Regions from separate parts of the Kitasatospora sp. NPDC057223 genome, predicted to be linked through region 3. Evidence: riboswitches for the same ligand, from Rfam matches in the RefSeq annotation. Region 3 holds a riboswitch; each other region holds the start of a gene.

Region 1 (7,337 bases), on a different contig from region 3:
CAGGGTGCCGATCAGCGAGGCGGCCTTGGGGCAGGTCAGGTAGTAGAGGGTCGGGAACGGCGTGCCGTCCGCGAGCCGGGGAGCCGTCTCGACGACGTCCGGGTTGCCGCAGGGGCAGCGGTGGGCGACCCCGCGCAGTCCGCGCGGGACGCGGCCGAGCTGGGCGGCGATGGCCGCGACGTCGGCGTCGGCGACGCCGGGGGCGGAGGGGGTGTTCTCAGTGGTCATGGGGAGCTGTCTCTAGCGGGGGCGGGGGCGGGGGCAACAACGGGGGCAAGGGCGGTGGTGCCGGCGGGCGCGGCGTCGGCGGCGTCGACGGAGTCCCAGACGCTCGCGTACCAGGGCTTGGCGGGCGTCGCCGGGCCGGCGGCCGCCGAACCGGGCGGGGCGCCGGCGGCCGGACCGGCCGAGGCCTTGGCGGCCGCCGTCGGGTCCACCGAGATGTACGGGGTCTCCCCCGGCATCGCGTAGTGCAGCCGGGCCCGCGCCTGCGCCTTGACGAACTCAGGGTCCTGCCAGCGGGCCTTCTCCCGGCGGAGTTCCTCGACCTGCTGCCTGGCGTGTTCGGCCCTGGCCCGCTGGGCGGAGATCTCGGAGCGCTGGGAGATGAACTGCCGGGTGGGATAGGCGAGGATCGCCACCAGCGAGCAGAGCACCAGGACGAGGACGGTCGCCCGGCTCGTGAAGCGCGGACGCCCCGCGAAGCCCGGAATCTTCCAGCCTGCCATGTCCCGTCACCCCTCCTGGTCGCGCCGGTGCCCCGGCCTCCACCCTACGGGGTGGGAGCCGGGGCACCGGTCAGGCAGGCGATGCGGCGGGGACTCGGCCCCCGCGGCGGGCTCAGCCCTCGTGCTTGAAGCGCGGGAACGCGCCGCGGCCCGCGTACTCGGCGGCGTCGTCGAGGATCTCCTCGATGCGCAGCAGCTGGTTGTACTTGGCGACGCGCTCGGAGCGGGCCGGGGCGCCGGTCTTGATCTGGCCGCAGTTGGTGGCGACGGCGAGGTCGGCGATGGTGACGTCCTCGGTCTCGCCGGAGCGGTGCGACATCATGCAGCGGTAGCCGTTGCGCTGGGCCAGCTCGACGGCGTCCAGGGTCTCGGTGAGCGAACCGATCTGGTTGACCTTGACCAGCAGCGCGTTGGCGGTGCCGGTCTCGATGCCCTTGGCGAGGCGGACGGGGTTGGTGACGAACAGGTCGTCACCGACCAGCTGGACCTTGTCGCCGAGCTTGACGGTCATGGCCTTCCAGCCGTCCCAGTCCTGCTCGTCCAGCGGGTCCTCGATCGAGACCAGCGGGTACGAGGCGACCAGGTCGGCGTAGTAGTCGATGAGCTCGGCCGAGGTGAGGCCCTTGCCCTCGAACTGGTAGGCGCCGTCCTTGTAGAACTCGGAGGCGGCGACGTCCAGCGCCAGCGCGACGTCCTTGCCGGGCACGTAGCCGGCCTTCTTGATGGCCTCGACGATGAGGTCGAGCGCCTCGCGGTTGCTGTCCAGGTTCGGGGCGAAGCCGCCCTCGTCGCCCAGGCCGGTGGAGAGGCCGCGCTCCTTCAGCACGCCCTTGAGCGTGTGGTAGACCTCGACGCCCCAGCGGACGGCCTCGGAGAAGGACTCCGCACCGATCGGAGCGATCATGAACTCCTGGATGTCGACGTTGGAGTCCGCGTGCGAGCCGCCGTTGAGGATGTTCATCATCGGGACGGGCAGGACGTGCGCGTTCGGGCCGCCCAGGTAGCGGAACAGCGGCAGGTCCGAGGCCTCGGAGGCGGCGTGCGCGACGGCGAGCGAGACGCCGAGGATGGCGTTGGCGCCGAGCGAGGACTTGTCCGGGGTGGCGTCCAGGTCGAGCATGGCCTGGTCGATCAGGCGCTGCTCGGTGGCGTCGTAGCCGACCAGCTCCGGGCCGATCTGCTCGATGACGGCGAGGACGGCCTTCTCGACGCCCTTGCCGAAGTAGCGGTTCTTGTCACCGTCACGCAGCTCCAGCGCCTCGAAGGCGCCGGTCGAGGCACCGGACGGGACGGCGGCGCGGCCGGTGCTGCCGTCATCGAGACCGACCTCGACCTCGACCGTGGGGTTGCCACGCGAGTCGAGAATCTCACGGGCTACGACGACATCAATGGACGGCACGAGGCATCTCCTAGTGGAAGCAGGTACCCGCGGACTGTTGTGGTGTCTGCGGATGATTGCGGAGTCGTTACGACCAGAGCCTAACCGCCCGGGCTCGCAGGGCCACGTCGACCTACGTCCCGTCTCAGCGTGTGACCGCGCTACTCGCCGGTAGTTCACCTGGATGCCCGACGGATTGCACCCAGAGACGAGCGAAAGGGGCCGTACCGGACAAGCACGGCACGGCCCCGCCGCTCGCGGCTCAGCCGAGGTTCAGCACCTGGCCGGGAATGATGAGGTCGGGGTCGGCGCCGACGACGGAGCGGTTCCCGTCGTAGAGCGCGCCCCAGCCGCCGGCCACGCCCTGGGCGCCGGCGATGGTGCCGAGGGTGTCCCCGGGCCGGACGGTGTAGGCGGCCGGACCGGCCGGGGCCGCGGCAGGGGCGGCGGCAGGGGCGGCCTGCGCGGTACGGGCCGCGGGCGCGAACTGCTCGTAGACGCTCTGGTGGCTGGTCCAGTACCAGTCGCCGTTGTCCTGGTACCAGAACACCTTGTCGTCGGCGTCCCAGCCGGCCCGGCCGCCGAAGTCGGGGGCCCGGCCCGCCTCCTCGTCCGGATCCGCCGCGCTCTGCTGGGCGGGCTTCGACGGGGCCTGCGGCTGGGCCGCCTTGGGCTGCGCCGCCTTCGGCGCGGTCGCGGCGGCCGGCCGGAAGTCGGAGGAGGAGTCGGACGAGGAGTCGGCGGTGTCGGCCTGGGCGGCCGGGCCGCCCTTCGCCAGACCGGCCTTGCGCGAGCAGACCGGCCAGGCGCCCGGCCCCTGCGAGGCGAGGACCTTCTCCGCGACGGCGATCTGCTGGCCCTTGCTGGCCTGGTGCGCCTGGGCGGCGTACGCGCCGCCGCCGAAGGACTTCCAGGTGCTCTGGCTGAACTGCAGTCCGCCGTAGTACCCGTTGCCGGAGTTGATGCTCCAGTTCCCGCCGCTCTCGCACTGGGCGACCTTGTCCCAGACGGAGACCGGCGCGGCCTGGGCGCCGGTGGCGGCGAGGAGCGGCATCGCGAGGCCTACGCCGGCCACGCCCGCTACGGCGATGACCTTCTCGGCCTGGGTACGACGACGGTGACGACCGTTACCAACGAACAGCATGAGGATGTCCCTCTCCGCACGCCTGCGAGGTGAGCTGTCGGGTTCGGACCGGAGATGGCCCGGCCACGTCGGGCGGAAGGTTTCTTCCCGCCTCGGTGGCTTCACCCCAAGCCGTGGGGAAACGGCAGAAAATCGTGGGTCCCCCGCCCCTGCCCGAGGGTCTGGTCGGTTTCCCGGATGTGCGGCGGGCAGGACTCGGCGTTCCGCACTCGGGGCTCGCAGCTGCGAACTGCAGGGAGAGTAGACAGATCCTCACATCAATCACAAGCTCATATCGCAGACATCACGCGGAAATTACGACAGCCCCTGTTTCGTCCACTAACCACGCCCATATGTCCGCATTGATGCGCCTTCTGACCACCTGTGATCAGACATGTTCGACACGCCGTCAGAGTGTCGCGGCCGGATCCGGCACCTCTCCCGAAGCCTCCTCGGGCGTGAATTCGACCGGAAGCGCGCGCAGCCCACGCATGATCAGGCCACCCCGCCAGCGCAACTCCGCCGGGTCCGCGGCGAGCCGCAGGTCGGGCAGCCGGGTCAGCAGGGTGGCGAGCGCGGCCTGCCCCTCCAGCCGGGCCAGCGGCGCGCCGATGCAGTAGTGGATACCGTGGCCGAAGCCCAGGTGCGGGTTGTCCTTGCGGGCGAGGTCGAGCACGTTCTCGTCCGCGAACCGCGCCGGGTCGCGGTCGGCCGCCGCCAGCACCACCAGGACGGGATCGCCCACCGGGATGTCCACGCCGCCGATCGACAGCGGCCGGGTGGCGAACCGCCAGGTGGCCATCTCCACCGGCCCGTCGTACCGCAGCAGCTCCTCCACCGCGGTGCCGAGCAGCGCGGTCTCCCCCGCCGCCACCGACTCCTGCAGCAGCGCCCGCTGCTCCGGGTGCCCGAGCAGGGCGTACAGGCCGTTGCCGATCAGGTTCACGGTCGTCTCGAAGCCCGCGAAGAGCAGGATGAAGGCCATCGCCGCGGCCTCGTTCTCGTTCAGGTGCTCGCCGTGGTCGCTGGCCCGGATCAGCCCCGAGATCAGGTCGTCACCGAGGTCCGCCCGCTTGCGGTGGATCAGCTCCAGCAGGTAGGCGCGCATCCGCTTCACCGCGCGGGCCACCCCGCCGCGCGGGCCGCCGCCGTGCCGGATCATCATGCCCGCCCAGTCCCGGAAGTCGTCCTGGTCCTCCGGCGGCACCCCCAGCAGGTCGCAGATCGCGTAGATGGGGAGCGGGAAGGCGAACTCGTGGATCAGGTCGGCCGAGCCGCGCGCCGCGAAGGAGTCGATCAGCCGGTCGGTCAGCTGCTGCACCCTCGGCTCGAACTCGGCGACCCGGCGCGGCGTGAACGCCTTGGAGACCAGCCGCCGCAGGCGGGTGTGGTCCGGCGGGTCGATGTTCAGCAGGTGCGTCATCAGGTCCGCGCTGCGCTCGCCCGGGATGCCGACCCGGCCCGTCCGGTGGGCCTGCTCGCTGTGGTGGGCCGGATTCTTGGACAGCCGGCCGTCGGCCAGCGCCTGCCGGGCGTCCGCGTACCGGGTGACCAGCCAGGCGTCCACCCCGCTCGGCAACGTGGTGCGGTGCACGGGCGCGTGCTCGCGCAGCCACGCGTACGCGGGGTACGGGTCGGCGGCGAACTCCCACGTGAACAGCGGGGGCTGGGCGTCCGGACGGGTGTTCGGGCAGGCGTCCGGACGGGTGTCCGACTGGGCGTCCGGGCCGGCGGGCGGCTGGGTGGCATACGGCTGATCAGGCATGTCCCGACGGTATCCGGTGGCCAGGAGGCGTGAGCCTGGTCACCTGGTGGGTAATCCCTGTTGCGGAGGGTCGTGACGTGCCTACGATCCTCCGACATGTCTTTGGTGGGCGCCGGTGCGGAGTCGCCCACAGAGGAGGAGCGCGCCATGCGGGTAGCCGGGGCAGTGGTGGTCATCGCGGTACTCGACGGCGGTTCGGGGGCCGATCTGGCCCGCCGGTTCACCGCCGCCGGAGCCGCCGGAGTGCTCATCGCCGACCAGCACCCCAACCGGGCCGAGGACCTCGCGGCCGAGCTGGACCGCCCGGGCTGCCCCGTGGTCGGCGTGTGCGGCGACATCCACCGCCCGAGCGACGTGGCCGCCCTGGTGGACACCGCGGAGAAGCACCTCGGCCGGATCGACCTGTTCTGCGTGGCCGGCCCGGACGGCGAGCGGATCGTCCCGCTCGCCGACCTCCTCGACCTCCCCGACCAGCTCGGCCGCCTCGCCGAGCTGCTCGCCCTCGTCGGCGAGGCGATCAGCGAGGTCATCCCGCAGCAGCGCCGCTCCGCCGACCGGGCACAGGTCGCCTGACCTCCGGTCAGTCCGTGCCCAGGCCCTCCGCCACCCGCACCTCGCGGCGGTAGCCGCGCGCCGCCGCCCGGAGTGCGGCGTCCACGTCCACGCCCGCGTCGTGCGCCCGCTGCGCCAGCGCGAGCAGCAGCACGCCCGCCGACTCCGCGGTCAGCTCCGCCGGCAGCTCGTACGGCGCGTCCGGCACGCCGGTGAAGCCCGCCCGGCGCACCCGGGAGACCAGCTTCGCCGCGTACGCCAGCGCCGGCAGCCCGGCCGGCACGCCGTCCAGGACCGACTCGCGCTGCTTCTCGGCGGCCTTCAGCTGCTCCCAGTTCGCCTCGACCTCGGCCGATCCCCCGGCCTCGACGTCGCCGAACACGTGCGGGTGGCGGTACATCAGCTTCTCGACGATGTCCCCCGCCACGTCGTCGACGGAGAACGGGTCCTCCGGGTGCTCCTCGGCGATCCGGGAGTGGAAGAACACCTGTAGCAGGACGTCGCCGAGCTCCTCTCGGAGCGTCTCCCGATCGCCCTCCTCGATCGCCTCGACCAGCTCGAAGGACTCCTCGACCAGGTACTTCACCAGCGACTCGTGGGTCTGCTCGGCGTCCCAGGGGCAGCCGCCGGGCGAACGCAGCCGGTCCATCACCGAGGCCAGGTCGAGCAGCCGCGCGCCCGGCAGGTCGTACGAGCCGGGCAGCAGCTCGATCTCCGGCACCGCCCCCGCCTCCTCGACGGCGAGCCTGGCCAGTGCGTCCGTCAGCCCAGGATCGCCGTCCGGACTGCCCAGCCAGACGGTGACCGGCCGGTCGCCGCCGACCAGCAGGCGGGCCAGCGCCGGAGCCGTCCCGCGCTCGACGAGCTCCACCTCGACACCCGCCTGGCGCACCGCCGGCAGCTGCGGGTGCGCCTCGTCCGCCGCGAGCACCCGGTCGGCGCCGCGCAGCGCCTCCCAGGCCGGCCAGGAGAGCAGGCCGGGGGCGACCCGGTGGGTGGTGGTGAGCAGGATCAGCTTCGGGGCGGGTGCAGAAGTGGTCACGCTCCGAACCTACCTGCCCCGGCGCCTCGCCCGGGACGGCGTCCGGGGCGAGGCCCGGGACGGTGCAGCCCCGGGGCCCGTCAGCGAACCAGCGCGGTACCGCCGGGCGGATCGGGCAGCAGGGCCACCTGCTGCACGTCCCACCTGCCGTACCGGGGGCTGACCCGGACGTGCAGCGCCAGCGCGGCGTCCGCGAGCGCCCGGCGCACCGCCGCGTCCCCCGCCTCCGTCCCCGCGTCCAGTCCCTGCGCGGCCGCGAGGCGGCGGATGCCCGCCTGCTGCCGGTAGTACGTGTCGATGCCCTCCGCCGGGACGCCCCGGCGGGCCAGCACCCGGGCGAGCTGCGCCGCACCGCCCGCCGCCGCCTGGTCCGCCGCGCGGGCCCCCGCCACCTCGCCGGCCGTCACCCGCAGGCCGCGGTCCGCCAGCGCCCGGGCCACCAGCGCGTCCCGGACGAGTTCGGACAGGGCCCGCCGGGCCAGCCCGTCGGCATCCGCCCCCGCGCCGGTGCCGGCGTCACCCGACGGCCCGGCAGCCGCCGTACGCAGCCCGGCGGCCCGCGCCTGCACGGTGGCGAGGCTGATCCGCTCACCGCCGACCAGCGCCGCCGCCCCCGGTTGAACGGCCCCGCCGCAGGAGGTGAGGAGCACGGCGGGGCACAGCAGGACGCCTGCGAGGGCGGTTCGGCGGTTCATCCCGGCCCTCCCTGGCGGTGCGGACGGCAGCTCTGCTGGACCCTCCCGAGACTA
Region 2 (7,337 bases), on a different contig from region 3:
CGCGGGTGGGGCCGGTCCCGGCCCGGGCCGGTTCAGGGCGGGTTCAGTGAGGGTTCAGGCCGGTATCAGTTTCCGGCGGCCCCGGTGCGGTGCAGCAGCAGCAGCGCCACGTCGTCGGGGCGGGAGCGCCGTTCCGTCACGTTGAGGGTCAGCAGGTCGGCGAGCCGCTCCAGTTCCGCGCCGGACGCGCCCTGGACGGGGCCGGTCTGGCGGGCCCACAGCTCCAGGCCGCCGAGCATCCGGTGCACCGACTCGTCGTAGTCCTCCTCGCGGTCCTCGACCAGGCCGTCGGTGTAGACGAGCAGGGACTCGCCGGCCGCCAGGTGCCCGGTGGTCAGCCGGTACGGGGCACCCGGGTCGACGCCGAGCGGCGGCCCGCCGGGCAGGTCGAGTTCGGTGGCCTGCGCGCCGCTGATCCGCACCGGCGGCGGATGCCCGGCGCGGGCCGCGCGCAGCGTGCCGTCGGCGGGGTCGAGGGTGAGGTAGAGGCAGGTGGCGAACAGGTCGGTGTCGAGCTCGGCGAGCAGCCGGCTGGTCCGGGTGAGGGTGGCCGCGGGGTCGTGCCCGTCGGTGGCGTACGCGCGCAGGCCGCTGCGGAGCTGGCCCATCACCGCCGTGGCCTCGGCGTTGTGGCCCTGGACGTCGCCGATGACCAGCCCGACCTTGCCGTCCGGCAGCCGGATCAGGTCGTACCAGTCGCCGCCGATCTGCATGCCCTCGGTGCTGGGCAGGTAGCGGGCGGCGGCGGTGACGCCGGGGATGGCGGGCAGCGTGCGGGGCAGCATCGCGCGCTGGAGTTCGGTGGCCCGGTGGTGGTGGGTGTCGTACAGCCGGGCCCGTTCCAGGGACTGCGCGAGGATGCCGGCGAAGGCCGAGTACAGGGTGCGGTCGTCGCGGCTGAAGCCGCGTTCGGTGGCGAAGGTGATCAGGCAGGAGCCCACCTGCCGGCCGGAGGCGATCAGCGGCAGGACGGCCCAGGCGGGCGGGGTGAGCGGGCTCGCGCCGTCCCGGCCGCCGCCGTTCCCGCCGCGGCCGGGCTCGCTGAACAGCGGGGTGGAGCGGGCCAGCGAGTGCTGCATGACGCCCTCGGACAGGGTGGCCAGCCGGTTCAGCTCGGTGCGCCGCGGGCCGCCGTAGACGGTGTGCGAGACGGGCAGCAGCCGGCCCTCGTCCACCAGGTCGAGCACCAGGCTGGCGGCGCCCAGGGCGGGGCCGGCCACGTCGGTCATCGCGGTGGTGACGTCCCGGACGGTGACCGCGCGGGAGAGCGTGCGGGTCAGCGCGAGCAGCAGCGCGGAGCGGGCGCCGAGCGGCGGGGCGTCGGCGTCGGCGTCCGCGTCCTCGGCGGTGTCGGGCCGGTCCTCGGCGCCGGTCCGGTCGCGGTCGGCGAGCAGGCCGGCGATCCGGACGGGGCGGCCGTGGACGTCGAGCATCACCTCACCGCTCTCGCCGACCCGGATGACGCCGCCGCCCCGGCGCAGCACCCGGTACGCGAGCCGGTAGGGGCCGCCGTCGGACAGCGCCTCGGCCAGCCCGGCCTGGACGTCCGGCAGGTCCTCGGGGTGGACCAGGCGGCTCAGGTCGGGGGCCTCGGCGGCACTGCCCTCGGGCGGCGGCGGCAGGCCGACCACCCGGTACGCCTGGGCGTCCCAGAACGTCTCGCCGGTGACCAGGTCGCGTTCGAAGGCGCCCGCGCCGGCCGCGTGGACGGCGAGCGAGAGCAGCGGGTGCGCGAGCGGCGCGGGATTGCCGGCGGGGGTGTGGGTGCGGACGCCCTTCGGGGCCCCGGTGCTCGCGTGCACGTGGTCCAGCAGGTGGGAGAGCCGGTGGGCGCAGGCGGCGCCGATCGTCTCCAGGACGTCCAGGTCGCGCCGGGGCACGGTGCCGCGGTGCGCGAGGGCGAGGGCGAGGGTGCCGACCGGCTGCTCGTCCACGATCATCGGCAGCGCCACCAGGGCGACCATGCCGGTGCCCATGCCGGTGTTGCGGTTGGGGTAGTCGATGCTGGTGCGCTCGGGGCTGAGCAGGTAGGGGCGGCGCAGCCGCAGGGCCATCGCGGCGGGCAGGTCGCTGTCGGCGTCGACGGTGCCGTAGCGCTCGTGCGCCCAGTCGGGCAGGCCGTGGGAGGCGGTCAGCCGGAGCATGCCGGCGGGATCGAGCAGGTAGAGGGCGCTGCCCTCGCCGGTGATCCAGGCCGGGCCCTCGGCGAGGACGGTGCCGAGCAGCTCGCCCGCGCTGGAGCACTGCAGCAGCAGCCGGACGCAGCGCATGGCACTGCGGGTGCCGGTGGCGGCGAGGGGGGTCCCGTTCTCGCCGGCGGCCGGCGGGGAGGGAGGGAACCACGGGGAGGTCAGGTCCATCGGGCTACCCGGCCTTTCCGTTCTGCGAGGGGTGCGGGCTTATGGCATACGTAATTGTTTATCCTATTTGCTCAGGGGTGGAATGGTGGTCCGAGACGCCGGACCATGACGAGAGTCCGGTCGTCGGGCACGTCCCTGGCCACCGCCCGCAGCAGCCGCCCCGCCGGGCTGCCGTCCGCGCGCGGCAGCCGCAGCACCGGCTCGGCCGCGGTCAGCAACCGCCCTATCCCGGTGTCGATGTCCTGGCCGGGCACCTCCACCAGCCCGTCGCTGTACAGCAGCAGCGAGTCACCGAGGGCCAGCCGTCCGTGCGTCTCCGGATAGGGACTGCCGGCCAGCAGCCCGAGCGCGGGCCCGCCCTCGCCGCCGAGCAGCCAGCTGCCGCCGCGCGCCGGGGTGTAGTGCGCGGGCGGCGGGTGACCGGCGTTGAACAGCCGGTAGTGCCCGCTGGCCGGCCGCAGTGCCAGGTGGACGGCCGTGGCGAACTCGTCCTCCCAGCCCAGCCCGACCAGGTAGTCGTTCGCGGCGGGCAGGAAGGCCTCCGCCGGTACCGAGCCGAGCAGCATCGCGAACGCGCCCGAGAGGTGCATCGAGCGCGCGGCGGCCCGGCTGCCCTTGCCGGAGACGTCCACCAGGACGACCTCCAGCAGATCCTGGTCGGGCCGGTGCGAGCAGAGCAGGAAGTCGCCGGAGAACGAGTTGCCGCCGACCGGCGCGAGGGCCCGGTCGAAGTGCCAGTCCAGCAGCCGGTCCGGCAGCCGGCCCAGCGCCCGGGTGTGCTCGGCCAGCTCCAGCAGCATCGAGTCGCCGCGCAGCCCGCGCAGGCCGAGCCGGTTGCGGAACCGCGAGGTCAGCAGGCCGAAGCCGGCGGTGCAGGCCAGCACCGCGGTGACCGCCACCCGCACCCCGTGCGGCTCCGCCAGCAGGCCGCTGAGCAGGCTGCCGGCCAGGACGGCGGAGGTCAGCACCAGCTGGCGGCCCGTCCGCAGCACCGTGCAGCCGGCCACCAGCGGGAGGACGAGCGAGGACGGCGGCCAGCTACCGGGCAGTGCGATGGACATCGTGCTGAACAGGGCGGCCGACACCAGCAGCAGGAGCAGCGCGTCCCGCTCCGCGCCCGGGTCACCGTCCAGCAGGCGGTTGCCCCAGCGGCCGAACGGGCCCCGGCGCAGCACGCGGGACCAGCGCCCCCGGCCCGGCCGGTGTCCGGCTGCCTCCTTCGGTGCGGACACCTCGACCTCCCCCGGGGTCGGGAGGTCACCCGTGCTGACCACCCGTTGGAGCAGTCAATCTAACGCCATACGGGTGTTCGGTCCTGGCAGGACGCGGGGCCCACGGCGCCGGACGCAGGCCGGGGCGGCCCGCGGATCCGCCGCCGGGCTCAGCCCTCCGGCGCGGCGGCCTTCGGCCAGGCCCGCAGGCCGCCGGTCAGCATCCCGATCAGCCGCGCCTGGGTCACCGCGGGGTCCTCGGCCAGCTGGAACGCGCCCGCGATCGACAGCGAGGCGAAACCGTGCGCCACCGAGCGCACCGTCCGGGCCGCGTGGATCACCTCCCGGTCCGGCAGCCCGTAGTCGTGCAGCACCGCGACGATCACGCCGACCAGCTCGGCCGCCGCCCGGGTCAGCTCGTCGTCGGGCTGCGGGGCCTGCGGCAGCGAGCTGTAGCGGTGCGGGTACTCCGTGGCGTACGCGTGGTAGGCGCGGAGGACCGCCTCGACCGCCTCGTCGCCGCTGCGCCCGAGGGCGGCGCGGGCGAGCCGGGCGCCGAGCTCCTCGGTGACCCGGACGGCGACCAGGCGGCGCAGTTCGGCGAGGCCGCCGGCGACGTGCTTGTAGAGGGAGGGGGTCGCGACGCCCGCCCGGGCGGCGACGGCGGCCAGGGTCAGGGCATCGGGGCCCTGCTCGTCGATCAGGCCGAGGGCGTGGGTGACGACGCTGTCCGGGGTCAGTCCGACGCGTGGCATGGGGGTCTCCGCTGCGGGGTGGTGAGGGGGCTCAGGCGAGGTCGGCGAGGAAGCCGAGCAGGGCGTCGGCGGTGGCCTGCGGACGCTCCACCATCAGGTAGTGCCCGGCGCCCTCGACGATCACCTTACGGGCGTGCAGCGCGGCGGCCTGGCGGTCGGCGACCAGCTCGGGCCTGGGGAAGTCGGGGTCCTTGCCGCCCATCACGACGAGTGCCGGGCAGGTCACGGCGGCGCTCCAGCCGACCGGCGCGGAGTCGCCGGTGACGTAGCCGCGGGTGGCCTGCTTGCGGCCGGGGGTGCGCAGGGCGGCGACCAGCCCGGCGCGGTACTCCTCGAAGCCGGCGGGCTTGGTCGGGAAGGCCAGCTTCTGGTACATCCCCCAGGTGCTGGGCAGGTGCACGAAGGCCGCGCCCATCACCTTCATCAGGACCTTCATGACGGCGTTCGGCGCGGGGCTCTCGACGAAGGCGGCGAGCAGGGCGATCCCGGCGACCCGCTCGGGGGCCAGCCCGGCGAGCCTCACCACGGTGGCCCCGGTGTAGGAGTGGCCGGCCAGGACGGCGCGCTCGATGCCGAGGTGGTCGAGCAGGGCCAGGGCGTCGTCGGCGAGCGCGGCGGGGGAGTAGTCGTCCCAGGCGATCGAGGAGTCGCCGAAGCCGCGCACGTCCAGGGTGATCACCCGGTGGCCCGCCGCGGCCAGCAGCGGGCGGACGTCCCGGTAGACGCTGCGCGGGACCATCATGCCGGGCAGCAGCAGGACGGGGGCGCCGGTGCCGTGCCCGGTGTCGTCGAAGGCGAGCCGGCCGCCGGGGACGTCGAGGTACTGGGTGGCGGGAGCGGTGGTCTGGGACATCGCGGGCCTCCTTGGCCTGGGCCTTGCCTTGGCGGTGCTGTCGGCGACCTGCCGATAGCCATAAAGCTAAGGCTAATAGCCTTAGCCGTCAAGGGATGCCCGCGACGGCGCGCCGATTCGGCCGTCAGATTCCCTCGACCCTGAACGGGTCGTGCTCCGCCAGCAGCTTCTCCAGCCGCGCCTGGTCGACCCGGGTGACGATCTCGGTGCTCTCCTGCCGGTCCCTGATCACCTTGGCCAGGGTGAACGAGGAGGTGACCGTGTACAGCAGGCCGACGGCGAGGAAGGCCCTCATCCAGGAGCTGACCGGCAGGTAGGCGATCCCGACCGCGAGGGCCGTGGCGGAGAGGGCGAAGGACAGCACGGCCTGGGCGTAGTACGCCGCCGTGGTACGCGACTGCATCGGGGTGCTCATGTCGTCAGGATGGCCAACTGTCGTGCGCCGCACATGAGTACGAGTACTCAGATTCGAGAGCTGTTCGTCGACAGATGCTCACGATCCGTAGTGCCGACCGATGAGAACCATGCCAAACCGCCCATTTTGACCCTTAGAAATGTGACTCCGCACCACGAATGGCTTGGAATCAGGGGCTCCTAGGATTAACGTTTGATAACGCAGCGCGGTCGGCAACGCCGTACCAACGGCACCGTGCGCCTGCGCCTAATCCCCAAGACCCGCCCTGTGGGGCGTGTCGGGGAGCCGGGGAACCACCGTTCCTTGGGGTGAATCGGCCAGGCCCAGGCCCGGCCGTAGGAGACCTTCCTGCTCCGAACCCGTCAGCTAACCCGGTAGGCGCGAAGGAAGGAAAGGAGCGCGCCTCCGTGGCGTCGACGCACTCTCCGGCATACCCGTCCGGCTCCCAGGCCGGCACCCAGCTGCTCGACCACCCGTGGCCCCCGGCCCACGGCGGCACGTACGGCGCGGCCCCCGACGGCGCGGCCGCCCACCAGCCCGCCGACGCCAACCGCCACCGGATGCCCCGTCAGTCCCGCGGCACCGGTCCGCTGCTCGGCGTCACCGCGATGGCCGCCACCCTCGGCGCCACCGGCTTCGCCTCCGCGACCCCCGCCGCCGCACCGGCCGTCGCCTCGCCCGACGAGACCCCCGTGCTCTCCGCCGACCCCGGTCTCGCGCTCGCCGCCCGCATCCAGTTGCAGGCCGACAGCCAGCGCACCGCCGCCGAGGAGACTGCCCGCCTTCAGGCCGCCAAGGAGGCCGAGACCAAGCGCGCCGCCCAGCAGCAGGAGGCCGACCGGGCCGCCGCGGCCGCCGAGAAGGCCAAGCTCGCCGCCGTCCAGCTGCCGGTGCGCGACTACCACCTCTCCGCGCACTACGGCCAGAGCGCCTCCTACTGGGCCCACCTGCACACCGGCCTCGACTTCGCCGCCTCCACCGGCACCCCCGTGTACGCGGTCGGCGCCGGCAGCATCACCTCGGCCGGCTGGTCCGGCTCGTACGGCTACCGGATCATCCAGACCCTGCCCGACGGCACCGAGATCTGGTACTGCCACCTCTCCGCGATCCTCCGCGCCTCCGGCAAGATCGTTCCCGGTCAGCAGATCGGCCGGGTCGGCGCCACCGGCAACGTGACCGGCCCGCACCTGCACGTCGAGGTCCGCCCCGACGGCGGCGCCCCCGTCGACCCGGAGACCTGGTTCGAGCAGCGCGGCGTCAACCCCTGACGGCTGCCGCCCGCCCCGGCCGCCGCCGGGGCGGGGCGGCCCGTCAGTCCTGCGGCTCCTGCCCGGCCGCTTGTTCCTCCACGGTTTCCTCCACGGCTTCCTCCTCCGGTGGGAACTGCGCCAGGTAGGCGTCGATCTCGTCCTGGCCCGGCTCCGGGGCGAGGTCCAGGTACTCGGTGGCCAGGAGTTCCGGCAGGCCGGGCACCGTCCACCCGCCGAACAGCTCCAACGCCTCGGCCACCACCGCCGCCTCGAACGAGGCCGGGTCGCCGGCGAGCTCGGCCGGCATCGGCAGGCCCAGGGCGTTGGCGTCCGCCAGGTTGCGGTAGCTGCGCTGCATCAGGCCGTTCTCCAGCATCAGCCGGGCGCCGTCGGTGGCCATCGCCACGGAGAGCATCCGGGCCGGGCCCCAGCCGCCGTCGACGTCCACCCGGTCGAGGGTGCCGGTGTCCTCCAGGGCCTCGTACACGGCCAC
Region 3 (7,337 bases):
CTCGGAGGCGCGGATGGCGTACCCCGCGTCCTCGCGGGTGATTCCCCGCCCTTCGCGGAGCCGGCGGAGCTGGGAGCCGAGGAGGATCCGGCGAACCATCGAGCCGCCGCCCGGCTGAACTGTGGTCATGCGGTCCAAACCTCCACCTTGGGCAAACAGCGCACAGTCTGCCATCAGTTGAGCGCTCACGGTGCCCGTACTGACGGATGTATCTATCAGTTCTGCACCTCGGGCACCAGAATGCACGTGCATCCGGCGCTTGCATATGCCAGCGATACGACTGCACGTGAATCGACTCTTGCATCTGCAGTGAGCGCAGAGGACCATGGTGCACGTGCACCTGCACATCCCTGGCATTCCCGCGGGTACCGCATCGACCCTGTGCGCGACACCGCACACCAGCCCGGCAGCGCTGCGGCGCAACCGGGCACTTGTGTGCGCGCAAGGGCCGTACGAGGCGGCAGCCCAACGGCCGAGCGAGTCGGAGGTGACCGGCATGACCCCGGCGGGTCCAGCCGTGTCGGCCCCCTTATGGGAGGAGCTCTTCATGAGCACCGGTACGGCCTTGGCGGTCGACCCCCACGTGGTCACCTGTACGCTCGCTCCCCGCTTCGAAGCCGTCAGAACCGCGCGCGACTTCGCCAGAACGACGCTCCACCGCTGGGGACTCGGTGACCTGTTCGACGATGTCGCACTGGTCGCCTCGGAGCTGGTGACCAACGCCCTGCGGCACGCCGTCGGCGCCCGGCCCGAAACGGGCCCGTCCGCCGGCGACCTCGCCGCCTTTCCCGCCCAGGGCGGACCGCAGCAGGCCATGGACGGCCGGCTGCCGATCCGAATAAGCCTGGTGCACCGCTCACCGCAGGTGGTCTGCGCGGTCAGTGACCCGAGCAGCAACGGGCCGGTCGCCCGGGAGGCCGATTTCGTGGCCGAGTCCGGCCGGGGCCTGCACCTGGTGGACTCCTTCAGCCGCTCGTGGGGCTGGCACCCGCTGGCCGGCGCCGGCAAGGTGGTCTGGGCGCTCTTCGAGGCCGAGGACCCGGGTGCGGCCGCGGCCCGCGAGGCGCTCGGGCGGCACCGCCGCTCGGCCTGACGGCCCGCCGGCGCGGAGCCGGACCACGGGCCCGCCACACGGGCCCGCACACGGGGCGGGAACCGAGCGGACGCCGGTGACCCGAGAAGACGAAAACGGCCGTCGTGGTGTCAGCACCCACGACGGCCTCCTGACAGTGACGGCGGAGACGGTGACCGCGCCTCAGAGCCCCAGGTGGTCGAACTCCCCGTCCTTCGCGCCGAGCAGCAGCGCCGCTATCTCGGCCCGGGTGTAGATGAGCGCCGGACCGTCCGGAAAGCGGGAGTTGCGCATCGCGACACTGCCGTCCGGCAGTGCGGCGAACTCGACGCAGTTGCCCTGGGAGTTGCTGTGCCGGCTCTTCTGCCAGAGCACTCCCTGCAGGTCAGCAGCCGCCATGCCGTTGTACGTGTGGTGCATAGAAATCTCCCGAAGAGACCGGAGTAGTCGTCCAGTTCGGCGCCCGGCCCGAAAGGCCGCGGTGTTCGAGGCCCGGCCCCCCTGCCGGCCCGGCACGCGCCTCACTTGACGTGATGATAGCCGCAGTGCACGTGCATCAGCACGGGACATTGCAGGTGCACCGGATCCTCCGAACCAGGTGGAACCATCCGCGACCTGCCCGGCCGACGGTATGTAAGCGGACATAGCTGACCGAAACGCAGGCCCCGCGATAACCGCCCGTAGGCGGCCCCCAGCAAAATGTTGATCTTCGGATGCCGGGAGTCGCCCGGCCGTGACCCACAGTCAGTCATCGCACGGGCTGTGATAGATGTCACTCGGGTCGCACCTGGCGCCCGCCCGACGGCCGGCGGCACCCGCGGGCCACCGGCCGTCGGGCCGACCGGCGCGCGCCGACCGGTCGAGCGCCGGTCGGAGTGACGGGGACCCGACGAATTAGCTGACGGATTTGTCGTCCTATGACCGAAATGACGGCATGCCTACCGTCCGATATGGGCAGCCGACTGCGACTCGGCCGGGCCGATGTCCTACGATCTCCGCCATGAGCACCGCAGCCATCCCGGGCGCGCCACTGCCCGTCCGCACTCCAGGCTCCCGTGCGCGGGGGCGCCACCGTCGACCCGAGCGCCCCGAGATCCCGGCCGGCTCCCCGGCCCTGGTGCTCGCCGTGCCGGCGACCGCAGGGCCCGAGTCCCGGTCCGTGGTCGACGAGCTCCTGTCGATCGTCCGCAGCGAGCAGTCCGGCGTCCAGACCGCCGCGGCCTACCTCCCGGACGCGTCCGGCCAGGCCACCGAGCCGGGCGTCGCCGACCTGATCGCCCAGGCCCTGCAGGCCGGCCTGCCCGCACCCGTGGTGGTGCCGCTGCTGCCCGGCCCGCACGGCTACCTGGACGGCCTGCACGCGCTCGCCGCCGGCTCCGGCGCCGTCATCACCGACGTGCTCGGCCCGCACCCGCTGCTGGCCGAGGCCGTCCACGTCCGGCTGTCCGAGGCCGGGCTGGCCCGCGCCGACCGCGCCCGGCTGTTCGCCATCGCCACCGCGGCCGACGGTGTGGTCCTCACCACCGTCGGCGGCGAGGAGGCGGCCGACGCCGCCGGGATCACCGGTGTACTGCTCGCCGCCCGCCTCGCCGTGCCGGTCGTCGCCGCCGCCCTGGACGTGCCCGGCTCGGTGGCCGCGGCCGTCGAGCACCTGCGCGCCACCGGCTCGCAGCGCCCCGCGCTGGCCCCGCTGGTGATCGGCCCGGAGGCCGACCCCGAGCTGCTCGCCACCGCCGCCGAGGAGACCGGCTGCCCGAGCGCGGCCCCGCTCGGTGCCTACCCGACGGTCGGCCAGCTGATCGCCTCCACCTACCTGGCCGCCCTCGAAACGGCCCTGGCCGCGGCGGAGCAGGCCCTGGAGCCGGCCCCGGAGCACGAGCAGGCCGAGGCGGAGTAGCGCGCGCCGTACGACAGTCGGTGGGGGCCCCGGACTCGTCCGGGGCCCCCACCGCGTTCAGTGCACCGGCGCCAGGCGGCCGGTCGGGGCCGCCGCGTCCCGCAGCGCCGGCGCCGGGGTCAGCACCGGCCGGGGCGCGGCCGTCAGCTCGGGAGCCGGCACGGTGGCGGCGTTCCACCGCGGCACGGCGGCGCCGCCCGCACCGGCCCCGACGACCCGGACGGCGGTGGACTCCCCCGCCCTGCGCAGCAGGACGTCCGGGGCCGGGGCCCCCTGGTCCAGCCAGAGTTCGCTGCCGCCGAACTCGCAGTCCAGCACGACGAGGACGTCCGGCTGCCCGTCGGGCTCGGCGCGCAGCGCGATGCCGGCCTTGCGGTACCCCGTCAGGAGGCTGCGGCTGAAGGTGACTCCCGCTCCGGCGAGCTGGTGGCGCTCGGTGGCGACGGCGTAGTCGGACTGGCCCGCGGCGTCGATCAGCAGGCCGTCGAAGACGGTGCCCCGGTCGCGGCCGAGCGCGTGCAGCGACACTCCCCCGGCGCCGTTGCCGTACAGCACGCTCGCGGAGTAGTCGAAGTCGTTGAGGTAGGCGCCGTGTTCGATGCCCCAGCCGCCGTTGTGGTAGCCGACGAATCCGGTGACGACGTGGTGGTACCTGGCGTTGAGCCAGACGAAGATGCCGTCCCGCAGGTTGTTGTGGGCGAGGCAGCGTTCGAACGTCCAGACGCCCTCACTGGTCTCCGGCCACTCGAAGCCGGAGGCCCCGGTGGCGCCCTGGACGCCGACGGCGACGCAGTCCCGCGCCACGCCGCCCGTCCCGGCGCCGAGGCTGAAGCCCGTCAGGCGGTAGGCCCGGGGGTTCGGTTCGCGCACGGTGCGGGAGGCGACGCAGGACTCGTACACGATGTCGTCGGAGGGGCCCTGCGGGGTGCGGGTGTCGGCCGGGCCGTCCCACCAGTAGGCGTCCTCCCAGGTGTCGTGGCTGATGCAGCCGCGGAAGGTGATGCCGTGGCTGCCGTGCGGGACGAAGGCGTGGTTGCCGGCGTCGCGGACGACCACGCCCTCGACCACGGTGCCCCGGCTGCTGTCGGCGAGCAGGTGGAAGTGCAGCCCGTACCGGCCGGTGACGGGGGCGGTGATCGGGGCCGCTCCGGTGGGGGACGTCCAGGTCTCCGCCGTCCCGGTGCGCGGGCCGAGCCAGCGCAGGGCCGCGTGCCGGACGTCGGCCGGCCGGGAGCTGGTCAGGTGGACGTGGGCCCGGCCGCCGGGCGTGCCCTCGACCCGGACGTTGCGGGTCAGGTTGAGCACCTCGGCGCCGACGGTGACGCCGCCTCCGGCCGCGACCCTCGGGTGCGCGAAGGCCAGCGCCTCCCGCAGGGTGACGGTGGCTCCGCTGACGGACGCGACCGTGCAGAGGTCGTAGCGGGTGGAGAAGTCCGCCGTGTCGGGGGGCGCGGTGGGGGTGACGGCGAGTTCGTCGCCGGGCTGCCAGCCGGTGGGAGCGGCGGCCAGCACCAGCTCGGTGTCGCCCGCCGCCAGCGCGGTGGCGGCGCGCACCCAGGCCGTCCGCGCGGCGCCGTCCAGCCGCAGGTAGCCGGAGCCGGTGACCCAGAGACCGGTGTCGGTGGCGAGGACGGCCGCACCGTCGCCCCGGAAGCGGCGCTCGTCGACGGCGGGGAAGCGCAGGGCGTGGACGGCGGCGCCGGCCGGGGCGAGCGCGAGTGCGCCGCGGACCTCGACGTTCCCCGCCGAGTCGAGGGTGAGGGTGCGGTCGGCGGCGAAGACCAGCGCGCCGCCCGGCTCGACGAGCAGGGAGCCGACGGTGGCGTCGGTGTCGAGCAGCACGCTGTCGGTGATCCGTACGGCGCTGCCGGGGCCGGGTAGGGCGCCGCCCCAGCCGGCCGGGTCGGACCAGCGGCGGCCGTTCTCGTCCAGCGCGGGCGGCGGGCCCGCGGCCGGGCCGGGGTGCTCGTGACCGGGACTCAGGCCCGGTGCGGCGGTGCCGGGTTCGGTCGCTTTCGTGGCGCTCTGCGGTGAATTGACCGAATTGTCCATGGAGCGGCGGAGCAGTTCCTCGCCCGCGACGACGGCGGCAACGGTGCCGGCTGCGAGCCCGCGAAGCAGCGTTCGACGGGGTATGCCCCGCAGTGTCCAGGATTGCCGCTTTCTCCCGGACTGTCGGGTTGTACCAGATTGCCCCGTAGGGCCGTTGGTCCCGGAGGGCGGCTCCTCGCCCTCCGGTTGCGAGCTCCCGTCGGTCATGGTTTCGTGCCCTCCCGCCGGCCCCCACGGCTTCGCGCCGACCCTCTGAAGGATAGGCAGATCTCCTCCGCGGCACGGGTTTTGCCCGAAATCGGTCATTTCTGATCATGAGGACCCAGGCCGCACAGGGGTCGCGCATCAAACGTGACGAGCGTCACACATGTTTGCAGTTTGAACTTAAGTCTGCTTAACGTGCTCCCCGTTCGTGGTCACACGAACCCAGTTCATCCGCAACGCCGAGGCCTGCCGTCGGATGCGCTGGCAGCGCGAAAAACGCACCACGGCAGGCGCGGGGGACCCAGGTAAGCCGCCCCGGACCGGTCAAGTACCGGCTCCAGGGCTAGGGGTGAAGCCGTGCTCACAGCACGGCCGGGCAACTCCAGCCCGAATCCGACAGCTCACCTCGCAGGCGTGGGAGAGGATCACGTCTTCATGCTGACCACCAACGGCACCCGTCTGTCCAGCCGTACCGCCCGTCGCCTGATCGCCGCCGTCGGCGTCGCGGGTGTCGGCCTCACGATCCCGTGCCTCACCGCCGGTACCGCGGGCGCCGCAACCGTCGCCACCTGGGACAAGGTCGCCCAGTGCGAGAGCGGCGGGAACTGGAGCATCAACACCGGCAACGGCTTCTACGGCGGCCTCCAGTTCACCAACAGCACCTGGGCCGAGTTCGGCGGCACCGCGTTCGCCTCGCGCGCCGACCTCGCCACCAAGGACCAGCAGATCGCGACGGCCGAGAAGGTCCTCGCCGTCCAGGGCCCCGGCGCCTGGCCGGTCTGCTCCGTCCAGGCCGGCCTGACCAAGGGCGGCGCCGCCGCCTCGGTCGACACCGGCGCCCCGGCGGCCGCCAAGCCCACCACTCCGGCGGCCCCGGCCCCCTCGGCCCCGGCCACCGCCAAGCCGGCCGCCCCGGCCACCGGCGACAGCTCCGCGAGCAGCTCGAAGGGCTCCTCGGCCGGCAAGTCCTGGAACGGCAACAAGTCCTGGTCGCAGCAGGGCGGCCACGACAGCACCCGCACCTACACCGTGCTGGCCGGCGACTGGCTGTCCGGCATCGCCGACAAGAACAACGTCCAGGGTGGCTGGGAGCGTCTGTACGAGCTCAACAAGTCCGTCCTGACCGAGGGCGCCGACGTCATCTACCCGGGGCAGCACCTGGCCCTCGGTGACGCGGCCCAGGGCGCCACCAAGGCGTCCAGCACCGACTCCTCGGGCAAGAAGTTCGACTGGTTCAACCGGTCGGGCTCCTCGGCCACCGCTGCGGCGTCCACCTCCACGGACACCGCGGCGAAGCCCGCCGCGGCCGAGCCGGCCGCCGCGACCACCACCACGGCGGCCGCCACCCAGGCGCCCGCCTCCGGCAGCATGGCCGCCGCGGTCTCCTTCGCGCAGTCGAAGGTCGGCCAGGCGTACATCTACGGCGGTACCGGCAACGGCGGCTGGGACTGCTCGGGCCTGACCCAGGCGGCGCTGCGCGCGGCCGGCGTCTCGATCCCGCGGGTGGCCGCCGACCAGGCCGCCGCCAGCACGCACGTCTCGCTGGACAACCTGCAGCCGGGCGACCTGCTGTTCTGGTCCAACAACGGCAGCGACTCGGGCGTCTACCACGTCGCCATCTACACCGGCAACGGCAGCTACGTCGAGGCCGCCAACCCCGCCGCGGGTGTCCGCACCCAGACCGTCGCCAACTGGGCGCCGGACTTCGCCGGCCGGGTCTGATCCGGCAGCACCACCACAGCAGGCAGAGGCCGCCGTCCCCCGGGAGCAGTTCCCGCGGGGCGGCGGCCTCGCCGTGCCCGCGGCCAGGTCCGACGGCGGCAGACCTGGCCGGATCCCGGGCGAACGGGCATGCTGGCGATCCGTACCCGAGGAGGAGTCGCCATGGCCAAGGTCACCGTCACGCTCGAATCCGATCTCGCGATCGAGGTGATGCTGCTCTCCGGGACGAGGAGCCCGCAGGACGCGGTGGAACTCATCGTCCGGGACTACCTCGCCAGGGGCCACCGCACGGAGGCCCGGACGGGCGACGCGGCGGACGGACAGCGCGTCACCCAGGCCCCGCCGGTCGTCCAGGAGGGCTGACCGCACCCTGCGGGCGGCAGCGGACAG
Region 4 (7,337 bases), on a different contig from region 3:
CTGATCGACCACGGGGCCAGCCTGATCTTCCACCACCAGTGGACGGGCGCGGCTGGCTGGACCCGCCGCCCGTACGACGCGGCGGACCACGCGCTGCTGCGCGCCCGGCCGGACGTCGCCGCCGCCGACAAGGTCCTCGCTCCGCTGGCGGCCGACGCGCTGGCCGGCGCCGTGGCGCAGATCCCCGACGTCTGGCTGACCGACGAACCGGGCTTCGACTCGCCCGAGGCGGTGCGCGAGGCGTACCGCGCGCAGCTCACCGCACGGCTCGCGGGCCCCCGCGACTGGCTCCCGGAGGTGTCCGCGTGAGCGGTACGCACGCTGTCCCGCAGGACGCTCTGCACGACTACGAGTACGCGGTGATCCGTGCCGTGCCCCGGGTCGAGCGGGGGGAGTGCGTCAACGTCGGCGTGCTGCTCTACTGCCGGCAGAGCGCCCATCTGGGCGCCCGCACCCACCTGGACCAGGGGCGGCTGCTGGCCCTCGACCCGGTGGCCGACGTCGCCGGCGTCCGGCGGGCGCTGCACGGCATCGAGGCGGTCTGCGCGGGCGGGCCCGAGGCGGGGCCGGCCGCGGCCGACAACCCGGGGCAGCGCTTCCGCTGGCTGACCGCGCCGCGCAGCGCCGTCGTCCAGCCGGGGCCGGTGCACACCGGGCTGACCGCCGACCCGGAGGCCGAGCTGCGCCGGCTGTTCGACCAGCTGGTGCTGTGAAGCCGCTGTGACGGTCTCCGGTACCGCCCTGACCTGGGGTGCTGCGGTTGTGCGGAAAGTCCTTTGCCGTGCTTGAAGCTGGAGTTGCTGAACCTTTTATGCGTACCCTTACGACCATGGGTTCGACACCGGCGACGACCGCCAACGCACCGACCACCGCCGAGCTGATGGAGGCCGTGGCGGCCGTCGGAGCGGCGTACTTCCAGGACTTCGCGGGTGCGGCGGCCAGGCACGGTCTCTCCTCCTCCCAGGCCAAGGCGCTCGGCGCCGTGCACGAGCCCGTCCCGATGCGGGCGCTGGCCGGGCGGCTGGGCTGCGACGCCTCCAACGTGACCGGCATCGTCGACCGGCTGGAGGCCCTCGGGCTGGCCCACCGGGAGGCCGCCGCGGGCGACCGCCGGGTGAAGATCGTCGTGATCACCGAGCAGGGCCGCGTGATCCTGGATCTGGTCCGGGCCGAGATGGCCCGCACCCACCAGGCCTTCGACGCGATGAGCGAGGAGCAGCGGATCGCCCTGAACTCGATCTGCCGCCAGGTGCTGCCGGTGCTCTCCGGCCGGGTCTGACCGCGCTCCCCGGCCGGCTCCGTCGGCTACCGGCCGGGCGCCGACGAATCGGCTGACCTCGGCTGTTAGGCTTGCGAAGCGTGAGCGCGAAGCCCCAGATCCCCAATGTCCTGGCCTCCCGGTACGCTTCGGCGACCCTGGCCCAGCTGTGGTCCCCCGAGCACAAGGTGGTCCTTGAGCGCCACCTGTGGCTCGCCGTCCTGAAGGCCCAGCAGGACCTCGGTGTCGAGGTGCCCGCCACCGCCGTCGCCGACTACGAGCGGGTCCTCGACCAGGTCGACCTCGAATCCATCGCCGCGCGTGAGCGCGTCACCCGACACGACGTGAAGGCCCGGATCGAGGAGTTCAGCGACCTCGCCGGCCACGAGCAGATCCACAAGGGCATGACCTCCCGGGATCTGACCGAGAACGTCGAGCAGCTGCAGATCCGGCAGTCCCTGCAGCACGTCCGCGACCGTACGGTGGCGGTCCTGGTGCGCCTGGGCCGGCTCGCCGCCCAGCACTCCGAGCTGGTGATGGCCGGCCGTTCGCACAACGTCGCCGCCCAGGCGACCACCCTCGGCAAGCGGTTCGCGACCGTGGCCGACGAGCTGCTGGTGGCGTTCAGCCGCCTGGAGGAGCTGATCACCCGGTACCCGCTGCGCGGGATCAAGGGCCCGGTCGGCACCGCCCAGGACATGCTGGACCTGCTCGGTGGTGACACCGACAAGCTCGCCGAGCTGGAGCAGCGGGTCGCCGGCCACCTCGGCTTCGACAACGTGCTGACCAGCGTCGGCCAGGTCTACCCCCGTTCGCTGGACTTCGAGGTGCTGTCCGCACTCGTCCAGCTCTCCGCGGCGCCGTCCAGCCTGGCCAAGACCATCCGGCTGATGGCCGGCCACGAGCTGGTCACCGAGGGTTTCAAGGAGGGCCAGGTCGGCTCCTCCGCGATGCCGCACAAGATGAACACCCGCTCCTGCGAGCGCGTCAACGGCCTGGCCGTCATCCTGCGCGGGTACGCCTCGATGACCGCCGAGCTCGGCGGCGACCAGTGGAACGAGGGCGACGTCTCCTGCTCGGTGGTGCGCCGGGTCGCGCTGCCGGACGCGTTCTTCGCCTTCGACGGCCTGCTGGAGACCTTCCTGACGGTGCTCGACGAGTTCGGGGCCTTCCCCGCCGTGATCGAGGCCGAGCTCGACCGCTACCTGCCGTTCCTGGCGACCACCAAGGTCCTGATGGGCGCGGTGCGGGCCGGGGTCGGCCGGGAGACCGGGCACGAGATCATCAAGGAGCACGCCGTCGCGTCCGCGCTGGCGATGCGCGCCGGTGCCCGTGAGAACGAGCTGCTGGACCGCCTGGCCGCCGACGAGCGGATGCCGCTCGACCGGGCCGGGCTGGACGCGCTGCTCGCCGACCGGCTCTCCTTCACCGGTGCGGCGGGGGCGCAGGTCGCCGAGGTCGTGCGACGCATCGAGGCCGTCGCGGCCGCTCACCCGGAGGCCGCCAAGTACGCTCCGGGCGACATCCTCTGACGTTCCGTCAGGCCATGCTCAGGGTCCTGTCACCGTTCCGGTGGCGGGGCCCTGCGGCGTCTCGGGCCCTTCGTGCGCCGGGTGCCCCGGGTCGAGCGGAGGGGCGCCGGCCGTGCAGGCCCACTTCGCGTCGGGCTCGGACACCGGGTGGTCCGGCGCCAGGACGTTGCCGCGCACCGTGGCCAGCGCGATCAGCGAGCCGCCGGCCAGCAGGCCCGCGCAGATCAGCATCGCGGTGCGGAACGCCGAGTCCACCGCGGCGGGCACCCGGTAGGCGTCGCCGCTGAGGCCGGCCAGTGCGGGCAGCGCCGCCACGGCCAGCAGACCGGCCGCCCGGGCGGCCGCGTTGTTGACGCCGCTGGCGATCCCGGCCCGGCGGACCTCCACCGCCGCGAGCACGGTCGCCGTGAGCGGTGCCACCAGCAGGACCATCCCGCAGCCCATCACCGTGGTCGCGGGCAGCACGTCCGTCCAGTAGGAGGCGTCGGCGCCGATCCGCAGCATCAGCAGCACGCCGCAGGCGCAGAGCAGCGGCCCGACGGTGAGCGGCAGCCGGGGGCCGATCCGCTTGCCGAGCCGGCCGGCCCGGGCGGACAGCGCGAGCATCAGCACGGTGATCGGCAGCAGCGCGAGGCCGGAGGTCAGCGGGGTGAAGCCGGAGACCGTCTGGAGCTGCACCACCAGCAGGAAGAAGACGCCGCTGAACGCCGCGTACACGCAGAGCGTGACCAGGTTCACCGCCGTGAAGAGGCGGGAGGCGAACAGCTCCAGCGGCAGCATCGGCGCCGGGTGGCGGCGCTCGGTGGCGATGAACGCGGCGCCGAGCAGCAGCCCGGCGGCGCCCGACACCCAGACCCCGGGGGAGAGCCCTTCACCGGCCGCCGTCAGCGCGTACGTCACCCCGCCGAGCGCGAGCGCGGCCAGGACGGCGCCGCGGACGTCGAAGCTGCCGGTGGCGCTCTCGTCCCGGCTCTCCGGAACGTGCCGGCCGGCGACCGCCAGCACCACGGCGGCCAGCGGGACGTTCAGCAGGAAGATCCACCGCCAGCCGGGCCCGTCCACCAGCCAGCCGCCCAGGAACGGGCCGACCGCCGCCGCCACCCCGCCGAGGCCGGACCACAGGCCGACCGCCGCCGAGCGGTCGTCGGGCCGGAAGGTCGCCTGGAGCATCGCCAGCGAGCCGGGTGTGAGGAGTGCGCCGCCGATGCCCTGCAGCGCGCGCGCCGCGATGAGCACCCCGACGTTCGGCGCCGCGGCGCACAGGGCGGAGGCGGCGGCGAACCAGCAGACGCCGATCAGGAAGACCCGGCGCCGCCCGTAGCGGTCGCCCAGGGCGCCGCCGAGCAGGATCAGGCCGGCCAGGGTGAGCAGATAGGCGTTCAGGGTCCACTGCAGGGCGGCCAGCGAGGCGCCGAGATCCGCGCCGATCCTGGGCAGTGCGACGTTGACGACGGTGCCGTCGAGCATCGCCATGCTGGAGCCCAGGACGGTCGCCAGGATCACCCAGCGCCCCTGTGCGGTGCCGAGTGCCAAGGTGCCCGCGTCGTCGGTTCTCACGGCTCGATCCTGCGCCGGAGCGGGTGAAGTGACAAGGGTCACCGGCGGCGCGTCGGGGTGGTGGCTGAGCGTGCCGGGATATCCACGCAGGGCCGAGAAAGTGACCGGAGGGGGGTCGGCCGGTCGCTCAGCGGAGTTGATCCGTGCACATACTGCACAGCCGATCATTCGGAGAGTCACGGAATTCGATGGGATTCCCGTGAAATTCCGGGGCTAAACGTGATCGACATTGATTTGCCCGGCTTCATCAGCTTTGCTTCAGCGACTGCCCGGCCATGGTCCGGGTGGGCCCGCCGGGTGGAACGCCTAGTCCTGCCGCTGCCCGGAGGCTTCGAACAACTCTGTACGGCAGGAGTGGGGGACCCACAGGTAAGTCGCCGTCCCGGTCACCGGGACGGCTTGGGGTGAAGCCGCGCTTGCGGCCGGGCAACTCCAGCCCGAACCCGACAGCTCACCTCGCAGGCGTCGGAGAGGAAATACCCCATGTCCGCAATCACGAACCGTCTGCCGCGTCTGGCCCGTATCGGCATCGCCACCGGTGTGACCGGCGCCGTGCTCGCCCTTCCCCTGGTGACCGCCGTCAGCGCCCAGGCCCACACGGTGCCGGCCGCCAAGTCGCACTCGGCCGCCGTGACCGGCGCCACCAGCGTCGACGCCATCGCGGTGACCCAGAAGACCGCCGCCGTGGAGGCCGCCCCGGCCGCCCCGGCCGCCGCCCCCGCCGCTGCCGCGGTGGAGAGCTACAAGGTCCACGGCGGGGACACCCTGTCGAAGATCGCGGCCTCGCAGAACGTCACCGGCGGCTGGCACGCGCTGTACGACAACAACCGTGAGGTCATCGGCTCCAACCCGAACCTCATCTTCCCCGGCCAGAAGCTCGCGCTCGGCGCCAAGGCCGCCGCCCCGGCCGCCGAGGCCCCGAAGCCCGCCGCGCCGAAGACCTCCTCCGACTCCGCGCCGGCCAAGAAGGCCGCCCCGAGCGCCAAGGCGTCCGTGGCCCCGAAGGCCGCCGAGACCGCCAAGCCGGCCGCCCCCGCGACGAAGGCCCCGGCCGCCGCCGCGACCACCGCCGCCGCCGCGCCGAAGCCCGCCGCCGTGGCCAGCACCTCCGGCTACACCGCGCCGATCGCCGGCGTGAAGCTCGGCACCGCCTACGGCGTGGCCGGCTCCATGTGGTCCAGCGGCCACCACACCGGTGCCGACTTCGTCGCCGCCACCGGCACCCCGCTGAAGGCCATCGCCAACGGCACCGTGGTCAAGGCCGGCAACGGCGGCGCCTACGGCAACGAGGTCGAGATCAAGCTCGCCGACGGCAAGTACGCCCAGTACGCGCACCTGTCCTCGATCGGCGTCAAGGTCGGCCAGACCGTGACCGTCGGTCAGCAGATCGGCCTCTCCGGTGCGACCGGCAACGTGACCGGCCCGCACCTGCACTTCGAGGTCCGCACCGGCTCGGAGTACGGCTCGGACATCGACCCGATCGCGTACCTGCGCGCCCACGGTGTCAGCATCTGACACCTGGTCCCCCCACGTGACGGGCTGACCGTCGCACGGTGACCACGGCAGTACCTGCGGAAAACACCGGCCGGGCCGGCAGCGAACGCTCATCGCTGCGGGCCCGGCCAGTTTTGCGTTCCGTCCCGCCGTCAGACGGGCACCTTGTCCCGGTACGGTGCCTGGTCGTCCTCGAAGAGGCGGGCCGCGATGGACTCGACGGCGCGGTCGAGGCGGGCCCGGTCACCCGGATCGGTGACGTCCCAGTCGTCGAGGTGGCCGTCGATCCAGCGGCGCCACGCCTCGGCGAGCCGGTCGACCTCCTGCTGCCCGGCGGCCGTGAGACCGAGCCGCCCGCCGTCGCTCTCGGCGTAGCCGGCGCCGAGGGTCCGGTCGGCGGCGGGTTGCAGGACCTCGGGCGGCATGTGGTGCGCGGCGGCGATGGCGGCGAGCGAGGCCCCGCCCTGGAGGCGGTTGCGCCAGTAGATCTGACCGAGCATCCAGGCCTGGTCCGGCGTCACGGTGCTGCCGGAGTCGGCCAGCAGCTGCCGCCCGATCTCGGGCCGCCCCTTCGTGCGGCGCAGCACGTTGGCGAGGGCCCGCTCCAACTGCTTGTCGGCGTCCGCGCTGTCCGGTGCGCCGAAGCCCTCGCCCATGTCCGCGGCGCCGGCCCGGGCGCTGTCGCGCAGCGGCACCTCCTTGAGGAACCAGGCGACCACGAAGCCGACGACGGCGACCGGCACCACCCACTGGAAGACGTAGTTGATGGTGTCGGCGTACGCGTGGACGAACGGCAGGGCCGCCTCCTCGGGCAGCGCCTGCAGGCCGGCCGGGCTCTGGACCGCGGCCGGCGGGACGCCGGGCGACTGGGCGAAGGCCGCCTCCAGGTTCGGCCCGAGCTGGTTGTTGAACAGGGTGCCGAACACGGCCGTGCCGAAGGCGCTGCCGAGGGTGCGGAAGAAGGTCACGCCCGAGGTCGCGGTGCCCAGTTCGTGGTACGGGACGGTGTTCTGCACGGCGATGGTGAGCACCTGCATCGCCAGCCCGATCCCGAGGCCGAGGATGAACATGTAGAGCGACTCCAGCCACGCTCCGGTCGAGGGGCCCATCGTCGACATCAGGTAGAGGCCCACCGCCATCACCGCGGTGCCGAGGATCGGGAAGATCCGGTACCGCCCGGTGCGGCTGACCACGATGCCCGACAGCATCGATGTGCCGAGCAGGCCGACCACCATCGGCAGTGTCCGCACGCCCGAACCGGTGGCCGAGACGCCGTCCACGAACTGGAGGTACGTCGGCAGGTACGTCATCGCGCCGAGCATCGCGAAGCCGACGATGAAACTGAGGATCGAACAGACCGTGAAGACCGAGTTGCGGAAGAGGTGCATCGGCAGCATCGGCTCCGGCGCCCGCAGCTCCACGAGGACGAACGCCGTCAGCAGCACGGCCGACCCGACGAACAGGCCGATGATCGTCGCCGAACCCCAGGCGTACTC

The links. A riboswitch is a leader RNA that binds a small molecule or an ion and turns the genes downstream of it on or off. The one in region 3 is predicted to bind cyclic di-AMP.
Region 1: another riboswitch for cyclic di-AMP. It lies ahead of ACFUK0_RS11065 (transglycosylase family protein); the one in region 3 lies ahead of ACFUK0_RS34755 (transglycosylase family protein).
Region 2: another riboswitch for cyclic di-AMP. It lies ahead of ACFUK0_RS05785 (M23 family metallopeptidase); the one in region 3 lies ahead of ACFUK0_RS34755 (transglycosylase family protein).
Region 4: another riboswitch for cyclic di-AMP. It lies ahead of ACFUK0_RS04450 (peptidoglycan DD-metalloendopeptidase family protein); the one in region 3 lies ahead of ACFUK0_RS34755 (transglycosylase family protein).

Annotation. Positions count from the first base shown of each region.
Region 1 covers NZ_JBHUWW010000021.1:17,572-24,908, reverse strand. The annotation lists gene ACFUK0_RS11080 (DUF501 domain-containing protein) at 1-228, opposite strand, end outside; gene ACFUK0_RS11075 (septum formation initiator family protein) at 225-728, opposite strand; gene eno (phosphopyruvate hydratase) at 841-2,127, opposite strand; gene ACFUK0_RS11065 (transglycosylase family protein) at 2,369-3,250, opposite strand; cyclic di-AMP (ydaO/yuaA leader) riboswitch at 3,256-3,428, opposite strand; gene ACFUK0_RS11060 (cytochrome P450) at 3,639-4,994, opposite strand; gene ACFUK0_RS11055 (SDR family NAD(P)-dependent oxidoreductase) at 5,091-5,567, shown strand; gene ACFUK0_RS11050 (MazG family protein) at 5,575-6,588, opposite strand; gene ACFUK0_RS11045 (SurA N-terminal domain-containing protein) at 6,669-7,283, opposite strand.
Region 2 covers NZ_JBHUWW010000008.1:119,811-127,147, forward strand. The annotation lists gene ACFUK0_RS05760 (SpoIIE family protein phosphatase) at 66-2,360, opposite strand; gene ACFUK0_RS05765 (PP2C family protein-serine/threonine phosphatase) at 2,432-3,592, opposite strand; gene ACFUK0_RS05770 (TetR/AcrR family transcriptional regulator) at 3,742-4,326, opposite strand; gene ACFUK0_RS05775 (alpha/beta fold hydrolase) at 4,358-5,179, opposite strand; gene ACFUK0_RS05780 (YiaA/YiaB family inner membrane protein) at 5,304-5,594, opposite strand; cyclic di-AMP (ydaO/yuaA leader) riboswitch at 5,828-5,989, shown strand; gene ACFUK0_RS05785 (M23 family metallopeptidase) at 6,002-6,862, shown strand; gene ACFUK0_RS05790 (hypothetical protein) at 6,906-7,337, opposite strand, start outside.
Region 3 covers NZ_JBHUWW010000153.1:12,044-19,380, forward strand. The annotation lists gene ACFUK0_RS34730 (helix-turn-helix domain-containing protein) at 1-129, opposite strand, end outside; gene ACFUK0_RS34735 (ATP-binding protein) at 548-1,093, shown strand; gene ACFUK0_RS34740 (DUF397 domain-containing protein) at 1,256-1,492, opposite strand; gene ACFUK0_RS34745 (sirohydrochlorin chelatase) at 2,073-2,969, shown strand; gene ACFUK0_RS34750 (hypothetical protein) at 3,027-5,021, opposite strand; cyclic di-AMP (ydaO/yuaA leader) riboswitch at 5,495-5,653, shown strand; gene ACFUK0_RS34755 (transglycosylase family protein) at 5,661-6,947, shown strand; gene ACFUK0_RS34760 (hypothetical protein) at 7,110-7,310, shown strand.
Region 4 covers NZ_JBHUWW010000006.1:102,186-109,522, reverse strand. The annotation lists gene ACFUK0_RS04475 (HipA family kinase) at 1-309, shown strand, start outside; gene ACFUK0_RS04470 (DUF3037 domain-containing protein) at 306-713, shown strand; gene ACFUK0_RS04465 (MarR family winged helix-turn-helix transcriptional regulator) at 830-1,279, shown strand; gene purB (adenylosuccinate lyase) at 1,360-2,790, shown strand; gene ACFUK0_RS04455 (MFS transporter) at 2,809-4,347, opposite strand; cyclic di-AMP (ydaO/yuaA leader) riboswitch at 4,651-4,827, shown strand; gene ACFUK0_RS04450 (peptidoglycan DD-metalloendopeptidase family protein) at 4,831-5,862, shown strand; gene ACFUK0_RS04445 (MDR family MFS transporter) at 5,994-7,337, opposite strand, start outside.